4 regions of the Pectobacterium artocarpous genome follow, and region 2 is predicted to be linked to each of the others. Evidence: predicted binding sites of a transcription regulator. Region 2 holds the regulator's gene; each other region holds the start of a gene.

Region 1 (4,541 bases), on a different contig from region 2:
CACATTGTTACCTGTTCTATTATCTGCCTTATTACTCTCACCATTAACGGTTTCTGCCGCCAGTTCCTCAAAGGACGCGGATAAACTCTATTTTGAGAATAATAAATATTATGTTTTCAATAATGTCTGGGGAAAAGATGAAGTCAAAGGATGGCAGCAAACCATTTTTTATAATAACCCAACCAGTATGGGATGGAGCTGGCATTGGCCAAGTAACTCCTCCAGCGTTAAAGCCTATCCGTCACTGGTGAGCGGCTGGCACTGGACGGCGGGCTATACGGCAAATAGCGGACTGCCAATAAAGTTATCCAGCAATAAAAGCATCACCAGCAACGTTACCTATTCCATCAAATCCACGGGGACTTACAACGCAGCTTATGATATTTGGTTCCACACTACCGATAAAGCCAATTGGGACACGGCCCCTACCGATGAATTGATGATCTGGCTAAATAATACCAATGCCGGCCCTGCGGGTGATTATATTGAAACGGTTTTCCTCGGCGGCAGTAGCTGGAACGTATTCAAAGGGTGGATTAATGCGGGGAATGGTAAGGGCTGGAATGTCTTTTCTTTTGTTCGCACTTCCAATACCAATAACGCCTCGCTCAATATCCGCCATTTCACCAACTACCTGGTGGGAACCAAGAACTGGATGAGCAATACAAAATATATCAGTAGCGTTGAGTTTGGCACCGAGATCTTTGGCGGTGACGGACAAATCGATATCACCAAGTGGAGCGTAGACATCAAGTAACATCCCTATAATCTTTGTCCTTCACGGTTTCAGCCTCGCGGCCCACACTGGCGCGAGTCTGAACCGCACTACTCTCACCCAACACACTTTTTCATTTTCATACAGGCCGACCTTGCTTATCCTTTAAGCAGGCTCTGCTTCCCTTACCCAACAAAATTCGTGAGCTGTGGCACGTCAATTCCATTAGCGTTATGATAATCCCTTCAGCTAATCAGGAAATTCTCATGCGTAATACGTTCATCGTTTGCTGGCAGTATTTACGCGCTTTCGCATTGATTTATCTCTGCCTGCTGGCAGGCAATGCGCTATCCGCGTTACTTCCGTTCACTATTCCCGGCAGTATCATCGGTATGCTGGTTCTGTTCACCCTTCTCGCTTCGCAGATCCTGCCCGCGCAGTGGGTAAAACCGGGTTGCCACCTCCTTATTCGCCATATGGCGCTGCTGTTCGTCCCCATTGGCGTCGGTGTGATGAATTATTACGACCTGGTCAGCCAGCAGTTTGGCCCCATCGTGGTTTCCTGCCTGATCAGTACCTTTATTGTGATGTTGGTTGTGGGTTTCAGTACCCAGATAATGCAGCGTGAACGTGCCATGACTAGCGTTCGCACACCGCCGAAGGATAACGAATAATGTTCAGCTATGTGTGGTGGTCTCTCCCCCTCACCCTGATTGTCTTTTTTGCCGCACGTAAACTGGCCTTGCAGACCAAGCTCTCTCTGTTGAACCCGCTGCTGGTGTCGATGGCGATGATTATTCCTCTGCTGCTGGTGTTGAAGATTCCCTACGAGCACTATTTTCAGGGCAGTAAAGTCCTTAACGACCTGCTGCAACCCGCGGTGGTGGCGCTGGCGTTCCCGCTTTATGAACAGTTGCACCAAATTCGCGCCCGCTGGAAGTCCATTATCAGTGTGTGTTTCATTGGTAGCCTGACCGCCATTATCTCCGGCACGCTGGTAGCGTTGTGGATGGGGGCTTCGCCCGAAATCGCAGCCTCCGTGTTACCGAAGTCGGTCACTACCCCCATTGCGATGGCCGTCGCCAGTTCTATTGGCGGTATCCCCGCTATCAGCGCCGTCTGCGTAATTTTTGTCGGCATTCTCGGTGCCGTATTAGGTCACTGTTTATTCAACCGCGTGGGAATCAAAACCAAAGCTGCACGGGGCTTGTCGATGGGTACCGCTTCGCACGCCCTCGGCACGGCGCGCTGCGCGGAGGTTGATTATCAGGAAGGGGCATTTAGTTCACTGGCACTGGTCATCTGCGGGATCATCACGTCGCTGATCGCGCCGTTTGTCTTCCCCGTACTCCTGCACGTCGTTAGTTGAGCACAGAATGTATCTCGCATCGTCCACTATAAAATTGAGATACATCTCGCATTTAGCATTTAATTTGCAGACATTTCATTCAGCAAAGAGATTTTTATCACAATTTGTTGCTACTCTGCTACCTAACATGACGTCATTGACGGGTAAAAAGAGTAAGCCACTATGCATCCACGATTTGAAAACGCCTTTCAGCAATTACCTGCCAATCTGCAAGCCGCGATCCACCCCGTGATCGATAAATCGGATTTCTTCGCCATGCTAACCGTAGACGAGGTGAATACCGTCTGTGAAGCCAGCCAGCTAGACGCCGATGCGCTGGCCTTTGCGTTATTGCCGCTGGCAGCCGCCTGCGCACAAGCGCCTATCTCTAATTTTCAGGTTGGCGCGATTGCACAAGGGCTTAGCGGCAATTTCTACTTTGGCGCCAACATGGAGTTCAGCGCGATTCAGCTTCAGCAAACAGTGCATGCCGAGCAAAGCGCCGTTAGCCATGCCTGGCTGCGCAATGAGTGTGGATTGCGGGCCGTAACCGTGAACTACACGCCATGCGGCCACTGCCGCCAGTTTATGAACGAATTGCGCAATGCGGCGTCGCTGCGTATCCATCTACCGGGTCGCCAACCTGCCGCGCTCAGCCACTATCTGCCAGATTCCTTTGGCCCCATCGATCTGCAAATTGATACCTTACTGATGGATGACGTCAACCACGGAGCAACCTTACATAATGTTGGCGTGCTTGCACGTTTGGCTCTGGATACCGCCAACCGTAGCCATGCGCCGTACAGCAGGGCTATCAGCGGTATTGCGCTGGAGACGTCAAGTGGCAACATCTACACGGGGCGCTACGCAGAAAATGCAGCGTTCAACCCTAGCCTGCCGCCTTTGCAATCTGCGTTAAATATGATGAATCTTGCTGGCGAAGAACTGTGCACAATTAAACACGCCGCTGTCGTTGAACGCCGCAATGCTGTTGTCAGCCATTGGGCCATTTCGCAAATTATGCTGGCTGAATTGGGCTGCACCGACGTTGAACACCACTTTATTGAAGAATAGCAGCGGAGGTAAGCGCAGGATTTCAGCAAAGTGAGGGGTGAAAAACGAGAGGTGAATCGATAAAGCTTGAATTCTGACTAAGATGCAAGCCATCTGTAACTATTTTAATTAACAATTTCTGTACATATTCTCTGGGTAATTTAAGATTCGCAGCAGTTTCTTATCGACAACACCTGAGTTTTTTTTTGCTATCCGAAGAGTAAAAAGCCATGGAATTAGAATACGAAAGTAAACGTCCTCTCCATATTCCCTACGCTGGTCCAATCTTGCTTGAATTCCCCCTGCTAAATAAAGGCAGCGCGTTTACCGAAGAAGAACGCGCTAACTTTAACCTGCATGGTCTGCTGCCGGAAGCCGTCGAAACCATCGAAGAACAGGCAGAACGCGCCTGGCGTCAGTATCAGGAATTCAAACACGATATTGAAAAACACGTTTATCTGCGCAACATCCAGGATACCAATGAAACCCTGTTCTACCGCCTGCTGGACGGTCACCTCAGTGAGATGATGCCCATCATCTACACCCCAACCGTTGGCGAAGCCTGTGAACACTTCTCCGATATCTATCGCCGCGCCCGTGGCCTGTTTATCTCCTATCCTAACCGCGCCTATATCGACGATATGCTGCAAAACGCCACCAAACAGAACGTGAAAGTCATCGTTGTGACCGACGGTGAACGTATTCTAGGTCTGGGTGACCAGGGTATCGGCGGCATGGGGATTCCAATCGGTAAACTTTCTCTGTACACCGCGTGTGGCGGTATCAGCCCAGCCTATACCCTGCCAGTGGTTCTGGATGTCGGCACCAACAACCCGCAGCGCCTGAACGATCCGCTGTACATGGGATGGCGTCACCCACGTATCACCGATGACGAATACTATGCGTTTGTTGATGAATTCATCCAGGCTGTTAAGCGTCGCTGGCCGAACGTGCTGTTGCAGTTTGAAGACTTCGCACAGAAAAACGCGACACCGCTGCTGAACCGCTATCGCGATGAAATCTGTAGCTTTAACGATGACATTCAGGGTACCGCGGCGGTTGCGCTGGGCAGCCTGATTGCAGCCAGCCGTGCGGCAGGCACACAGTTACGCGATCAGACCGTGGCCTTCCTGGGTGCCGGTTCCGCAGGCTGCGGTATCGCTGAACAAATCATTGCACAGATGAAATCCGAAGGGCTGAGCGATCAAGAAGCGCGCGCACGTGTCTTCATGGTTGACCGCTTTGGTCTGCTGACGGACAAACTGCCGAACCTGCTCGATTTCCAAAGCAAGCTGGTGCAAAAAAGCGAGCTGCTGGCAGGCTGGGATTGCAATAGCGACGCCATTTCCCTGCTGGAAGTGGTACGCAATGCCAAGCCAACCATCCTGATCGGGGTATCCGGTCAGCCGGGCCTGTTCACAGAAG
Region 2 (4,541 bases):
CGTGGACGATGATGGCGACCAGATCACCTCACTGGTGCTGAACGATGAAGGCCGTGAAGTCAGAGAGGATGAGGCTGCCAGCGATCCCGACTTAGCCGGTATCCCACGGCTGACGGAAAATCATTTTGCACTGTGGCAGGCTATTCGCTCACGCACAGCTAACGGTGAAGGATGCACCCGCTCATTAGTACGAGACGATATGCGGGCAATGGGCTTTGATGTAAACAAGAAGTTTAGCCGCTGGCTGGACAAGCTGGAAAAGGATGGCCTGATCGCCTTTGAGGGGGAACGGATCACGCCGTTATCACAACGGAATAAGGTGGGGGATTAAACGGGGGAAAGTGGGGGCGAACGGATAAGAAGTCTTTCTATCCGGCATTTTCCCCCACTTCCCACGCATATATAGGCGCGAAGTGGGGGAATGATTTAACTCACTAATAAATAATAATTTTTAATCTAGCCATGAAAATCAGGTGGGGGAAGCCGTGATCCCTGAGTAAGTGGGGGGAAGGTGGGGGATGGCTTTCTGTTCCCGATCGAGTGAGTCATGGAAAAATCACCCACATAAGAAAGATGAGCGCCAGCCCCTCCCAAAAAAGGGGCTGGCGCGGTGTAATGTGTCCTGCCGTAGGGGCATCGATATCCTTAGCGTTTTGTGAACGTCAATTTCTTGTCATCCCTTTCATGCCGGAGACAGGTACAATGGCTTTAACCGCTTTATCCCATAAGCATGTATCGAAAAAAATTGCGGGTATTTGTGCGGGTATGGAAAGAAAGATTAAATGATATGTTTATTATTTATCAATAAGTTAAGTAAAATATGCTGCTAATCATCGATAACTACGACTCCTTTACCTACAACCTTTACCAATACTTTTGTGAGCTTGGCGCACAGGTCTTGGTGAAGCGTAATGATGAACTCACACTGCGTGAGATTGAACAGCTTGCGCCTGAGCGATTGGTCATTTCACCGGGCCCTTGTACGCCGGATGAGGCGGGCATTTCATTGGCTGCTATCCGTCACTTTGCCGATAAATTACCGATTCTGGGCGTGTGCCTTGGCCATCAGGCGATGGGGCAGGCGTTCGGCGCGCATGTGGTGCGTGCAAGACAGGTTATGCACGGGAAAACTTCTGCGATTGCGCACAATGATACGGGGATTTTCACGGGACTGGCTCAGCCTTTGACGGTTACCCGTTATCATTCACTCATCATTGATGCTTCCTCGCTACCCGATTGCTTTGAGGTCACGGCCTGGAGCGAACATGAAGGTAAGCATGACGAGATTATGGGAATCCGCCATCGCTCGCTTCCGCTGGAAGGTGTGCAGTTTCATCCAGAAAGCATTCTCAGCCAGCAAGGGCATCAACTTTTGGATAATTTCCTTAAAATTTAGCGAGATAGAAAGTTATTCTCTACAGTAGCCGATTTAATATTGCCTGTAATTGATTTTTTATGCATATTTATTGACTATATTTTCATTTCGACATAATGGACAGCAGAGTGAGGCAGCAAATGGCAGCAGAGCAGAAAGCAGTGACACGGGATACTCACGATAAAGTGATTTTGCCGGTTTATGCACCCGCGAAGTTTGTACCAGTGAAAGGTAAAGGGAGCCGCGTCTGGGATCAAGATGGCCGTGAGTATATCGATTTCTCCGGCGGCATTGCGGTTACGGCACTGGGTCACTGTCATCCTGCGCTGGTGAACGCATTGCAGCAACAGGGTGAAAAGCTGTGGCACACCAGCAATATTTTCACCAACGAACCTGCGCTACGCCTCGCCAGCAAATTGATTGATGCCACTTTTGCCGACCGCGTGTTCTTTGTTAATTCTGGTGCTGAGGCTAACGAAGCCGCTTTCAAACTGGCGCGCCACTATGCGGTTAAACGCCATAGTCCTTATAAAACCAAGATCATCGCTTTCTATAATGCGTTCCATGGCCGCACGCTGTTTACCGTTTCAGTTGGCGGACAGCCTAAATATGCCGATGGTTTCGGGCCTAAGCCTGCGGATATTGTCCATGTTCCTTTCAACGATCTGGCTGCGGTCAAAGCGGTGATGGACGATCACACCAGTGCCGTCGTGCTGGAGCCGATTCAGGGTGAGGGCGGTATTACGCCTGCGACACCTGAATTTTTACAAGGTGTTCGCGATCTGTGCGATCAGCATAAGGCGCTGCTGGTGTTTGATGAAGTGCAGAGCGGAATGGGGCGCACTGGCAAACTATTCAGCTACATGCACTACGGCATTACGCCGGATATTCTCACCACCGCTAAAGCGCTGGGTGGCGGCTTCCCGATTAGTGCGATGCTGACGACGGAAGAAATTGCCTCTGTGATGACGGTCGGGGTACATGGAACCACCTATGGCGGTAACCCGCTGGCCTGTGCGGTGGCGGAAGCTGCGCTGGATATCATCAATACGCCAGAAGTGCTGTCAGGCGTGGCGGATCGGCACGCTCGCTTTGTCAGTGAGCTGGAAAAAATCAACCAACAGTACGGTGTATTTGAACAGGTGCGCGGTATGGGGCTGCTGTTGGGGGCAGAACTGAAATCGCAGTGGCATGGCCGTGCGGGCGAGTTTCTGGCTGCTGCAACGGCTCAGGGCCTGATGGTGTTGATGGCGGGTCCGAACGTCATCCGCTTTGTGCCGTCTTTGATCATTGATGAAGACGACATTGTGCAGGGGATGGAGAAGTTCGCCAAAGCCGTCGCACAGGTTGTTAACGCAGCAAACTGAGTGATGTTCTTAAAAGAGCAGCGATAAAAAACGTAGGGAACGTTTTTCCACGCCGCTTGCGACGGTCTGTAAGGGGGAGCAGGGATGGCACACCATAAAAAAGCGTGAGGCCGAGGCTTCACGCTTTTTTGTTGGTAGGGTAGAGCAACAGGGATTTAGCGAGTGCCGTAAACGACAATTGTCTTACCGTGCGCAGAGATCAGGTTCTGGTCTTCTAACATTTTCAGAATGCGGCCCACGGTTTCACGCGAGCAGCCAACGATTTGCCCAATTTCCTGACGGGTAATTTTTATTTGCATACCATCTGGATGCGTCATGGCATCAGGTTGTTTAGCCAGGTTGAGTAGGGTTTGGGCAATACGGCCAGTTACATCAAGGAAGGCGAGGTTGCCGACTTTCTCTGAGGTAACCTGGAGTCTGCTTGCCATTTGTGCAGACAGACGCATGAGGATATCTGGGTTAACCTGGATTAGCTGGCGGAATTTTTTATAGGAAATTTCAGCCACTTCACAGGCGGTTTTTGCCCGCACCCAAGCGCTGCGTTCCTGACCTTCTTCAAACAGGCCGAGCTCACCAATAAAATCGCCCTGATTGAGGTAGGAAAGAATCATTTCCTTGCCTTCTTCATCTTTGATTAGCACTGCGACAGAGCCTTTCACGATGTAGTAAAGCGTTTCTGCTTTTTCACCTTGGTGAATAAGCGTGCTCTTCGATGGATACTTGTGGATATGACAATGGGAAAGGAACCATTCGAGAGTTGGGTCTGTTTGCGGTTTGCCGAGAACCATTCGCTATCATCCTCTGTTGTAATTCACTGCGCAAATTACAGGGGTCAGAGTTCCCTGTACGGCGTGTTTAACTGCTAAAAAAACAAAATTCAGTCTAGGCAGAATGACGTCAGGGAATATACTGGAACCACTGACCCTTGATTTTCCGGTGCTGCCTTGCCGCACCGTAAACGTGGCTGGGTATATCTGGCTACGTCATCATCTTCTTCGTTTCTGGGTTTGTCCAGAAAAGGTCTATTCTATTTTCGTTTTAACACAGCTTTAAGGATGTGTCTTGTGTTGTCTCGCTTCAGCATGACAAAGCTCTGATTAACGCTGATTTTTGTACAGTAACGGTATAAATTTTCAAAAAATTTTTAGTGGAGAGGCACCATGCAGGCACGGGTAAAATGGGTTGAAGGCTTAACGTTTTTGGGCGAATCCGCGTCAGGACATCAGGTGTTGATGGACGGCAATTCCGGCGATAAAGCGCCCAGCCCGATGGAAATGGTGTTGATGTCTGTGGGGGGATGCAGCGCGATTGATGTGGTTTCGATTCTGCAAAAAGGCCGCAACGATGTAGCGGATTGTGAGGTGAAACTGACGTCAGCGCGCCGGTCTGAAGCGCCGCGTTTATTTACCCATATCAATCTGCATTTTATCGTGACGGGAAAAGGGCTGACCGACAAAATCGTTGAACGCGCTGTAGCCCTGTCGGCGGAAAAATACTGCTCTGTGGCACTGATGCTGGGCAAGGCCGTTGAGGTGACGCATAGTCACGAAATTCGGGTGCTGGCTTAATCTCTTTCTCTGGGCACGACATTGCCGCGCCCAGTTTCGCTTATTCGATGGTTTTCCCTTCCATTAACCGCTGCACCAGCGGTGCCATGATGAGTTCCATCGCTAGCCCCATTTTCCCGCCGGGAACGACCAACGTATTGATGTGGGAGATAAATGATCCCTGCAACATGGCGAGCAGATAGGGGTAATCAATATTATCCAGGCCCTGAAAATGAATAACGACAAAGCTCT
Region 3 (4,541 bases), on a different contig from region 2:
TGGCGCCAAGCTGACTAACGCCAACGTTGTGGATGATGTGATTGAGTTTATGCTTGGCCGTTTCCGCGCCTGGTATCAGGAAGAAGGCCACAGCGTGGATACCATTCAGGCGGTATTGGCGCGTCGTCCAACTCGTCCGGCAGATTTCGATGCCCGAGTGAAAGCCGTCAGCCACTTCCGTTCGCTGGATGCCGCTGCGGCCCTGGCAGCGGCTAACAAGCGCGTTTCTAACATTCTGGCGAAATCTAGCGATACGCTGAATGAGAGCGTCAACGCTGCTGTATTAAAAGATGCGGCGGAAATTACGTTGGCAACGCACCTTGTCGTGCTGCGCGACAAGCTGACACCGCTGTTTGCTGAAGGTCGCTATCAGGAAGCGTTGGTTGAGCTGGCCTCACTGCGTGAACCTGTCGATGCATTCTTCGATCAGGTGATGGTGATGGCGGAAGATGAGCAGGTGCGTGTGAACCGCCTGACGCTGCTAAGCCAACTGCGTGAACTGTTCTTGCAGGTTGCGGATATTTCCGTCCTGCAATAACGGCGATAGCGTTACCGTTGTCTCAACCCCCGAGTAGGTTCTCCTGTTCGGGGGTTATTTTTCCGCGTTGTAAACGTCCCGCCTCGCTGTTCCTGTCTGTAACGACTGACTACTCCATGCGACAACCCTGTTGTCATACTTTAATTCTGTTCATTTAAGTATGGATTTACTCGCCCAGTTCCTGTGCTCGCCCTGACGGGCTGCCACAAGTGGCATTTAAAATGCGTTTGCATTTTATAGGGGGAAACACGGTAATGAGGTTCCGGTAGGGATGCTTCGCACTGTGGTAGCCCCCGGTATCTCGATCCTTAAAAGAACGGCATTATGTTGTCAGCGCTGGCCTTTTTCTGCACAGCCAGCCTGATTCGACTATGCTTATGTCGTAAAAATCTTGTCATGGAAAATCCATCGCGGGTGTGTTTTTGTCTGAATAAAGCACGGCTGGCGGGGCAGTGAGTATAACAGGAGTGGGGAATGAGAAGGCTGATGATGTACCGTTCACGCTGGCTGCTGCCAGTTCTGGTTATTCTGGCGACATTGCAACTGGCCGCCTGTGGTGACAGTGAGGCGGAGCAGCGGAAGGCATTCGTTGCGTTCCTGCAAAGCGCGCAGTCGCAGCAGGATGGGAAGCTGCCGACATTGACGGAAGAACAAAAGAAGATATTTGGCAATTTTGCCAACGATTACGCGATCTTAACTACCTTTTCTCAGCAGTTTACTCAGGCGGTATCCGGCAGTTTGACGCCAATGCTAGAGCAAATTTCCCGGATTCGCGTCCCTAAAGACTATCTGACACAGCGTGATGATCTTCGGCAATCTATCGGAGCAATGAACCTGTTGAGCCAGCATGTGCAGGCGGCGAAAGTGCAGGCGGACAATGCCCACCGGACGCTAAAACAGCCTGATGAGGTGCAGATACCTTATGAGCGGTTGTATGCACGCACGGTAATACAGCCAACTAACGCGCTGTTACCCGCCATTCCGAATGCGATTGCTTTCGCACAGAGCCTGACTCAGATCGGCGATTTCCTTCAGGCTCAGGGCGATCAGGCCGTGTTTAATGGTGCGTCTGTGCAATTCCGTACGTCGCAGCAGGTGGCGCAATATAACAGCATGGTGGCGGCGTTACCCATGCAACAGCAGAATTTAATGAATGCGCTCAGAGGGGTAAATGGTGTCAGTTCTCCCTAACCGTGTCGTTTTCCCATATTTCAGCGATGCGTTATTACGGATAGGTCTTCTGATAAGAGGATGATGGCAGGCGCAAGGGGAAAATAAATTGTGATTAACATCACATAAATAAAACAATTACACCTCTGCAAAGTGTGATTTAAATCACATATAAGGAGTCGTATTGGTCTGTAAATTGGTTTAGTTTTTCATTTATAACGGTTTTTTGTGAAGAAAATCACCTATTTGTATCGTTGATGTAGGGGGGGTGTGTGATTTTTGTCACGTTTCCGCCATGGAGTTGCGGTATGAAAACAGCGTGTTAGAGTCCGCGCTGCATACAGTAATACTGACGGAAGCAATCGGTGTTTTTATAACCGATATGTCTATAACAGTCGAGATTTGGGTCATTGCTGATATCTCGGTAAAGATAAGGCTGTCGGTCGTTGTTGCTAACCATCGCTGCGACTAACACATATTGCCACGCCGTCTCACGATAATTACCACGCGCTCTTATTGTCAGCGCGTTTCAATAGGGGGGTGTTTTTATGCTTTCACCAGATATTAAGATCAAAGTGCAAAACTTTGGTCGCTTCCTCAGCAATATGGTCATGCCCAATATTGGCGCCTTTATCGCCTGGGGTATTATTACCGCACTGTTTATTCCTACCGGCTGGATTCCCAATGAAACGTTAGCGAAGCTCGTCGGTCCGATGATTACCTATCTGCTGCCATTGCTGATTGGTTATACCGGTGGGCGTCTGGTATTCGGTGAGCGTGGTGGTGTGGTGGGAGCGATTACGACGATGGGCGTGATCGTTGGGACCGATATCCCGATGTTCCTCGGCGCCATGATCGTCGGCCCGTTGGGCGGTTGGGCGATCAAACGTTTTGACCGCATGGTCGACGGCAAGATCAAGAGCGGCTTTGAAATGCTGGTCAACAACTTCTCTGCCGGTATTATCGGTATGTTGTTGGCAATCCTGGCATTTTTGGCGATTGGTCCGCTGGTTGAAGTCTTCTCTCAGGTACTGGCTTCCGGCGTTAACCTGATGGTACAGAATAACCTGCTGCCGTTTACCTCCATCTTCGTTGAGCCGGCGAAAATCCTGTTCCTGAACAACGCCATTAACCACGGTATCTTCTCACCGCTAGGTATTCAGCAGGCGACGGAAACCGGCAAATCTATTTTCTTCCTGATCGAAGCGAACCCAGGCCCAGGTATGGGCGTGCTGATGGCCTATATGTTCTTCGGTCGCGGTAACGCGAAAGAGTCAGCGCCGGGTGCGGCGATTATCCACTTCCTGGGCGGGATTCACGAAATTTACTTCCCGTATGTGCTGATGAACCCACGCCTGATTATCGCCGTGATTCTGGGCGGGATGACTGGCGTATTTACGCTGAGCGTGCTGGGCGGTGGTTTGGTTTCTCCTGCATCTCCGGGCTCGATTCTGGCGGTGTTGGCGATGACGCCAAAAGGCGCTTACTTCGCTAACCTTGCGGCCATTGCTGCGGCCTTCGCGGTGTCCTTCATTGTGTCGGCGATTCTGCTGAAAAGCACTAAGCAAAAAGAAGAAGACCTGAGTGACGCAACGCGCCGTATGCAGGAAATGAAAGCGTCTTCTAAAGGCACGGCGACGAGCGCTGGTATCAGCGGTGACATGAGTACCGTGCGTAAAATCATCGTAGCGTGTGACGCCGGTATGGGTTCCAGTGCGATGGGGGCTGGTGTGTTGCGCAAGAAAGTGCAGGATGCCGGGCTGACCAACATTTCGGTGACCAATAGCGCGATCAACAGCCTGCCGGACGATGTGGATCTGGTGATTACACACCGTGACCTGACCGAGCGCGCGATGCGTCATGCGCCGCAGGCACAGCACATTTCGCTGACCAATTTCCTTGATAGCGGTCTGTATAGCGATCTGGCGGCGCGTCTGGTGGCTGCGCAGGGTGCCGCGCAGCCTGAAACCGTCGCGACGTCTGCCCCTGCGGCTGCCGATGAGCGGACGAACCTGTTCCAACTGGGTGCAGGCAATGTGTTCCTGAATCAGCATGCGACAGATAAAGAGCAGGCAATCCGTTTTGCTGGTGAGCAACTGGTGAAAGGCGGCTATGTCGAGCCGGAATATGTTGAAGCGATGCTGGAGCGCGAAAAGCTGACGTCTACCTATCTGGGTGAATCGATCGCGGTGCCACACGGTACGATTGAAGCGAAAGATCGCGTGCTGAAAACGGGCGTGGTCTTCTGCCAATACCCCGAAGGCGTTCGCTTTGGTGATGAAGAAGATGAGGTTGCGCGTCTGGTTATCGGTATCGCGGCGCGCAACAACGAACATATCCAGGTTATCACCAGCCTGACCAATGCGCTGGATGACGATGCGGTTATTGAACGTCTGGCGCACACCCAGGATGTTCAGGAAGTACTCGACTTACTCTCCGGTAAAAAGCGTGCCTAATTGATAGGACTAGTGCCGCCTTCGGGCGGCCTCTTTTTATGTTTTATTAAGGTTATGTCTCATGAAAGCATTACATTTTGGCGCAGGTAATATTGGCCGCGGATTTATTGGTAAATTGTTGGCGGATGCCAACGTCGAACTGACATTCGCTGACGTTAATCAGCCGCTGTTGGATGCCTTGAACAGCCGTAAAAGCTATACGGTGCGGATTGTTGGGGATAGCACACGCCTTGAAACCGTGAGCAACGTTAGCGCCGTTCACAGCGGTAGCCAGGATGCCGTGGCGCTGATTGCCGTGGCCGATCTGGTAACGACCGCGGTTGGGCCACAAATTCTGGAAAAAATCGCCGGAACTATCGCTCAGGGGTTGGTTAAGC
Region 4 (4,541 bases), on a different contig from region 2:
ATACGTCCTTGTACGCTCGGCTTGTGCAGATATGAATCTCATCCCTGAGATTCAGCCTTTCAGGGCTGTCGCAAGCGACGTTCAAAAACGTTCCTGACGTTTTTGTCCACGCCGCAAACGCTTTACTCTTCTATTCCATTATCACCGTTTCTGTTCTGCGAAGAGATTCGCCAATAAGATGAAGAAAACCTTACGCCAGATATTTATCCTGCAAATAGTTCCGTGCACGATTATCCAGACCGTATTCCACCTCAAGCCAGCCATCAATCGAGCCATGTCGTTCGTAGATAGCCTGCAACGCCGTCACGATGAACTCTTCCTGCACTGACAGCACATAAGAGAACTGTCCGAGCGCTTTCTCATTCAGCGTTTCTGATAAATGCGCCAGTAATTGCTGACGGAATGGTGTCAACGTCGTGTCCGTGAGCAGGTAATCTTCCATCACCGTCTGTTCATCCGCCCCCAACGCAAACATCACCAGCGCCGAGCCGATACCCGTGCGATCTTTACCCACCGCGCAGTGCTGTACCAACCCGCCTTCACCCGGCTGTAATAGCAGCGACACCAGCTGTTTATAGGCCGCATTATTGAAAGGCAAACGACGATATAGCTCCAGCATAAACGCCCGGGAATCAAACGCCGCCAGCACATCAGACCCCAGCGAATCCAGATTGGCCGTCACTTCATGGCGCAATGGGTTGGCCGGATATGCGTGATAGGTAGCACCAGCCCACAATATATCGGGCTTCTGTGCAATTTCCTCAGCATCCCGATAATCCACCACATGAGAAATAGGCACACCCGCAAGATGTTCACAGTCAGCCTGACTCAGCAGATCCAAAGAACCGGAGCGAAAAAGTTTACCGTGTCGGATAAGCCGCCCGTCAGCAGCCCGATTACCGCCCAAATCACGGAAGTTGATTCCGCCGTCCAGTGGTAATAAAGAGGGATGAAGCAACGTTGGTTCGGTCATACATCTCCTTGCGAGGTTGAAAGGCGAGCAAGGCAAATTGAACTATTTAGCGTATACCCTAAATAATTCGAGTTGCAGGACAAAACGTTAGCGTTTTGAACAACGCAAAGCGTTGGCCCGTAGGGCGAGGCTCATTTATACGCCTCGTAACGCGGCAAGAGAAGGACAAATTCGTCGGGAACGAATTTGACCAGCCAAAGGCTGGCCTCCGGTGAGAGACAGGATGTCTCTCATTTCATCCCGATGAGCTTACACAAGTAAGTGATTCGGGTGAGTGAACGCAGCCAACGCACATGCAGCTTGAAGAATAACGGGTATATCAGGATACGGGCTGGCATCGCTGATGACCAGCCCAAAATACCATTAATCAATATTACGCTTATTCAGCGGCTAACAACCGGCGAGTCGCATCCAGCAACACCTTAATCACGGTGGTTTCGGCCAGCTTCATGGTCGCCGCATCAGGGATTTCCTGCTGGGTACGGTTCACGATCACGCCCGCGATCATCCCCGCTTTTAAGCCCTGACTGGCGCACATGGTTAGCAGCGTGGCGGATTCCATTTCATAGTTCAGCACGCCCATACTTTGCCATTCCTCCATCGAACCGCAGAAGCGACGAACAACGCGCCCAGAGAACGTGTCATAGCGTTCCTGACCGGGATAGAACGTATCGGAAGACGCCGTGATGCCCACGTGCAGCACCGCTCCCGAGGCTTTTGCCGCTTCCACCAGCATGGTGGTACAGCCGAAATCTGCGACGGCCGGGAATTCCATCGGCGCGAAGTGCAGGCTCGCACCGTCAAGACGGACGGCAGCGGTAGTGACTAAAACATCACCGACGTTAATCCCAGGCTGAATCGCCCCGGTTGTACCTACGCGCAGAAAAGTACGGATGCCAAGCTGCGCCAATTCTTCTACCGCAATAGACGTTGACGGGCCGCCAATACCTGTAGAACAGACAATGACCGATTTTCCGTCCAGTTCCGCACGCCAGGACGTAAACTCACGGTGCGATGCCAGGTGAACCGGGTTGTCCATCAGGCGAGCAATTTTTTCTACACGCTCAGGATCACCGGGTACGATAGCCAGCGTCGCGCCCTGTAAATCGTTCTTGACCAGACCAAGATGGAACACATCAGATGTAGACATAACTGCCTCCCGGGCAATCAATTGGGTATTCAGAGAAATCATGCCGGACGCCCCATAAACGCTGCTTGTCGCAGTCTGTAAGCGTACGTCCAAGAAAAGACTCTAGCGCATCATTACGTTTTTTTAAGTGACTAGAGTCACCAATAAAAAAGAAACAAACATAAACATACATAAAATATGTGATTTACATCACTATTTATCAGGTAAGGAATTCATTTTTGCCGATTAATTGTCCTCTAGTGTAGATTCTTTAATCATTGATAGTATTTATCATCGATGTTCTGAAATCCCTCTTTCACATGAGAACTGGCCGATAACAGGAGAGCGCGTAATGAAGACTGATGAACAGACAACTTTCAAACATCTTCCTCAGGGGCTATCCCCGGCAGTGGAACCGCAGAGCTCCTCGATCATTACCACGGATTCTGTCGGCATCATTGCCAGTGAAACCACCATTTCTTCTCAGGGTGAGCAACTCCCCGCCTATATCGCCAGGCCGGCGAACCATGACAAGCCACTCCCTATCGTGCTGGTGGTGCAGGAGATTTTCGGCGTTCATCAACACATTTAGGATGTTTGCCGCAGGCTAGCCAAACAGGGTTATATGGCCATTGCGCCAGAGCTGTATTTCCGTCAGGGCGACCCCAGCCACTATAACGATATTCAGAAAATCCTGACCGAGTTGGTTTGTAAGGTGCCCGATACACAGGTGCTATCCGATCTCGATCACACCGCCAACTGGGCGATTAAGCAGGGCGGCGATGCCAGCAAGCTGGCGATCACGGGTTTCTGTTGGGGTGGACGCATCACCTGGCTCTATGCTGCGCACAACCCGCAGCTCAAGGCAGCTGTGGCCTGGTACGGTAAGTTTACGGGTGAGAAAACGTTGAATAGCCCCAAACATCCGGTCGATATTGCAACGGAATTGGAAGCCCCTGTGCTGGGGTTATATGGCGCGAAGGACGAAGGGATTCCGTTAGCACAGGTTGATACGATGCGGCAGGCGCTACGTGCAGCCAATGCAGCGGCCGATATCATCGTCTACCCCGATGCCGGTCATGCTTTCCACGCCGATTACCGCCCCAGCTACCATGAAGAATCCGCACAAGACGGCTGGCTGCGTATGCTGGCGTGGTTCCAGAAAAACGGTGTGGCGTAGCACCGCCACACGATTCCTAAAAAACCATCGGCGATCGATTAATGCCGACGTTAGCCATTGAGAGACCGGGGTCTACCCTGAAGTAAGGCATCCCTACGGGTACCTCATCTCCGTGTTTCTCCCTACATCCATACTAAAGCGATCGGCATTCTCCGTTATCTTGTTACAGAGGCCGCGTTAGAACGACGTCCAGTCGCTGTTTTTACCCTGATCTTTCGCCGCAGCAGGTGCTAAAGACAGCGTTGGGGTACGCACTGGCGCGGAGGTATTCGAGGCGGTTTTGCCACTGCCATAAGACAGAAGCTTAAACGCGCTCACTGCTTCTGCCAGAACGGAGGCTTGTGCTTGCAGAGACATCGCCGCAGAGGCAGATTCTTCAACCAGAGCCGCGTTCTGCTGGGTCGTGGTATCGATCTGTCCAACGGCCAGATTCATCTGGTTAATTCCATCGCTCTGTTCACGGCTGGCCTGCGAGATTTCGCTGATAATATCATTCACATCCCGCACATAGCCCGTTAACCCGTCCATGGTTTCTTCGGCGGTATCGACCAACGACATGCCTTCCTGAATTTTGCTCACGGAGTCGTCGATCAAATCCTTGATCTCCCGCGCAGCGGTCGCACTGCGCTGTGCCAGAGAACGCACTTCCCCTGCCACCACCGCAAAGCCGCGACCTTGCTCGCCCGCACGCGCGGCTTCAACCGCCGCGTTCAGCGCCAGAATATTGGTCTGAAAGGCAATGCCGTCAATCACACCAATGATCTCTGCCATACGCTGGGACGAGTCGCGAATACCGCGCATTTTCTGCGTCACAGAAACCATCACGTCGCCGCTTTGCTTCGCCGCACCAGAAGCGTTATTGGCAATCTCCGTCGCTTGCTGGGTGTTCTCCGCCGTGTTTTTAATGGTAGACGCCAACTGTTCCATCGATGCTGCGGTTTCTTCCAGCGAGCTGGCCTGTTCTTCAGTACGGGCTGACAGATCCTGATTACCTGCCGCGATTTGCGAGGCTGCCGTCGAGATGGTTTCTGCTCCGTCACGCACCTGCCCGACAATCGTGCTCAGGCTGGCGTTCATGTGATCCAACGATTGCAGCAGCAATCCGGTTTCATCTTTGCGGGTAACAGTGATGCGCGAGGTCAGGTCGCCCTGTGCCACGCTGTCTGCCACTTGCAAAGCCTGCTGTATTGGTCGGGTTACGCTGCGCGTAATTGACCAGGCAATCAATGCCCCAAATACGGCACCCAGCGCCAAAATAA

What was found. The regulator CRP, encoded in region 2, controls carbon source genes, mostly activating them, when cyclic AMP is high. The targets are predictions, from matches to a motif close to ATGTGANNNNNNTCACAT.
Region 1: the regulator CRP is predicted to act here: its motif matches at 2,170-2,187, upstream of cdd (cytidine deaminase).
Region 3: the regulator CRP is predicted to act here: its motif matches at 1,979-1,996, upstream of ACKQAD_RS08415 (PTS mannitol transporter subunit IICBA).
Region 4: the regulator CRP is predicted to act here: its motif matches at 2,301-2,318, upstream of udp (uridine phosphorylase).

Annotation. Positions count from the first base shown of each region.
Region 1 is NZ_JBJXVK010000007.1:113,777-118,317, reverse strand. Features, by position in the region: gene ACKQAD_RS06575 (GH12 family glycosyl hydrolase domain-containing protein) at 1-757, shown strand, start outside; gene ACKQAD_RS06570 (CidA/LrgA family protein) at 982-1,389, shown strand; gene ACKQAD_RS06565 (CidB/LrgB family autolysis modulator) at 1,389-2,084, shown strand; gene cdd (cytidine deaminase) at 2,247-3,137, shown strand; gene ACKQAD_RS06555 (NAD-dependent malic enzyme) at 3,347-4,541, shown strand, end outside.
Region 2 is NZ_JBJXVK010000003.1:210,503-215,043, forward strand. Features, by position in the region: gene ACKQAD_RS03030 (helicase RepA family protein) at 1-331, shown strand, start outside; gene ACKQAD_RS03035 (aminodeoxychorismate synthase component II) at 821-1,396, shown strand; gene argD (bifunctional acetylornithine/succinyldiaminopimelate transaminase) at 1,516-2,742, shown strand; gene crp (cAMP-activated global transcriptional regulator CRP) at 2,898-3,530, opposite strand; gene ACKQAD_RS03050 (OsmC family protein) at 3,903-4,310, shown strand; gene ACKQAD_RS03055 (phosphoribulokinase) at 4,351-4,541, opposite strand, start outside.
Region 3 is NZ_JBJXVK010000010.1:37,916-42,456, reverse strand. Features, by position in the region: gene glyS (glycine--tRNA ligase subunit beta) at 1-538, shown strand, start outside; gene ACKQAD_RS08420 (DUF3053 domain-containing protein) at 1,013-1,729, shown strand; gene ACKQAD_RS08415 (PTS mannitol transporter subunit IICBA) at 2,257-4,164, shown strand; gene ACKQAD_RS08410 (mannitol-1-phosphate 5-dehydrogenase) at 4,226-4,541, shown strand, end outside.
Region 4 is NZ_JBJXVK010000022.1:27,090-31,630, forward strand. Features, by position in the region: gene ACKQAD_RS14760 (tyrosine-protein phosphatase) at 191-973, opposite strand; gene udp (uridine phosphorylase) at 1,353-2,123, opposite strand; partial or broken gene ACKQAD_RS14770 (dienelactone hydrolase family protein) at 2,455-3,282, shown strand; gene ACKQAD_RS14775 (methyl-accepting chemotaxis protein) at 3,460-4,541, opposite strand, start outside.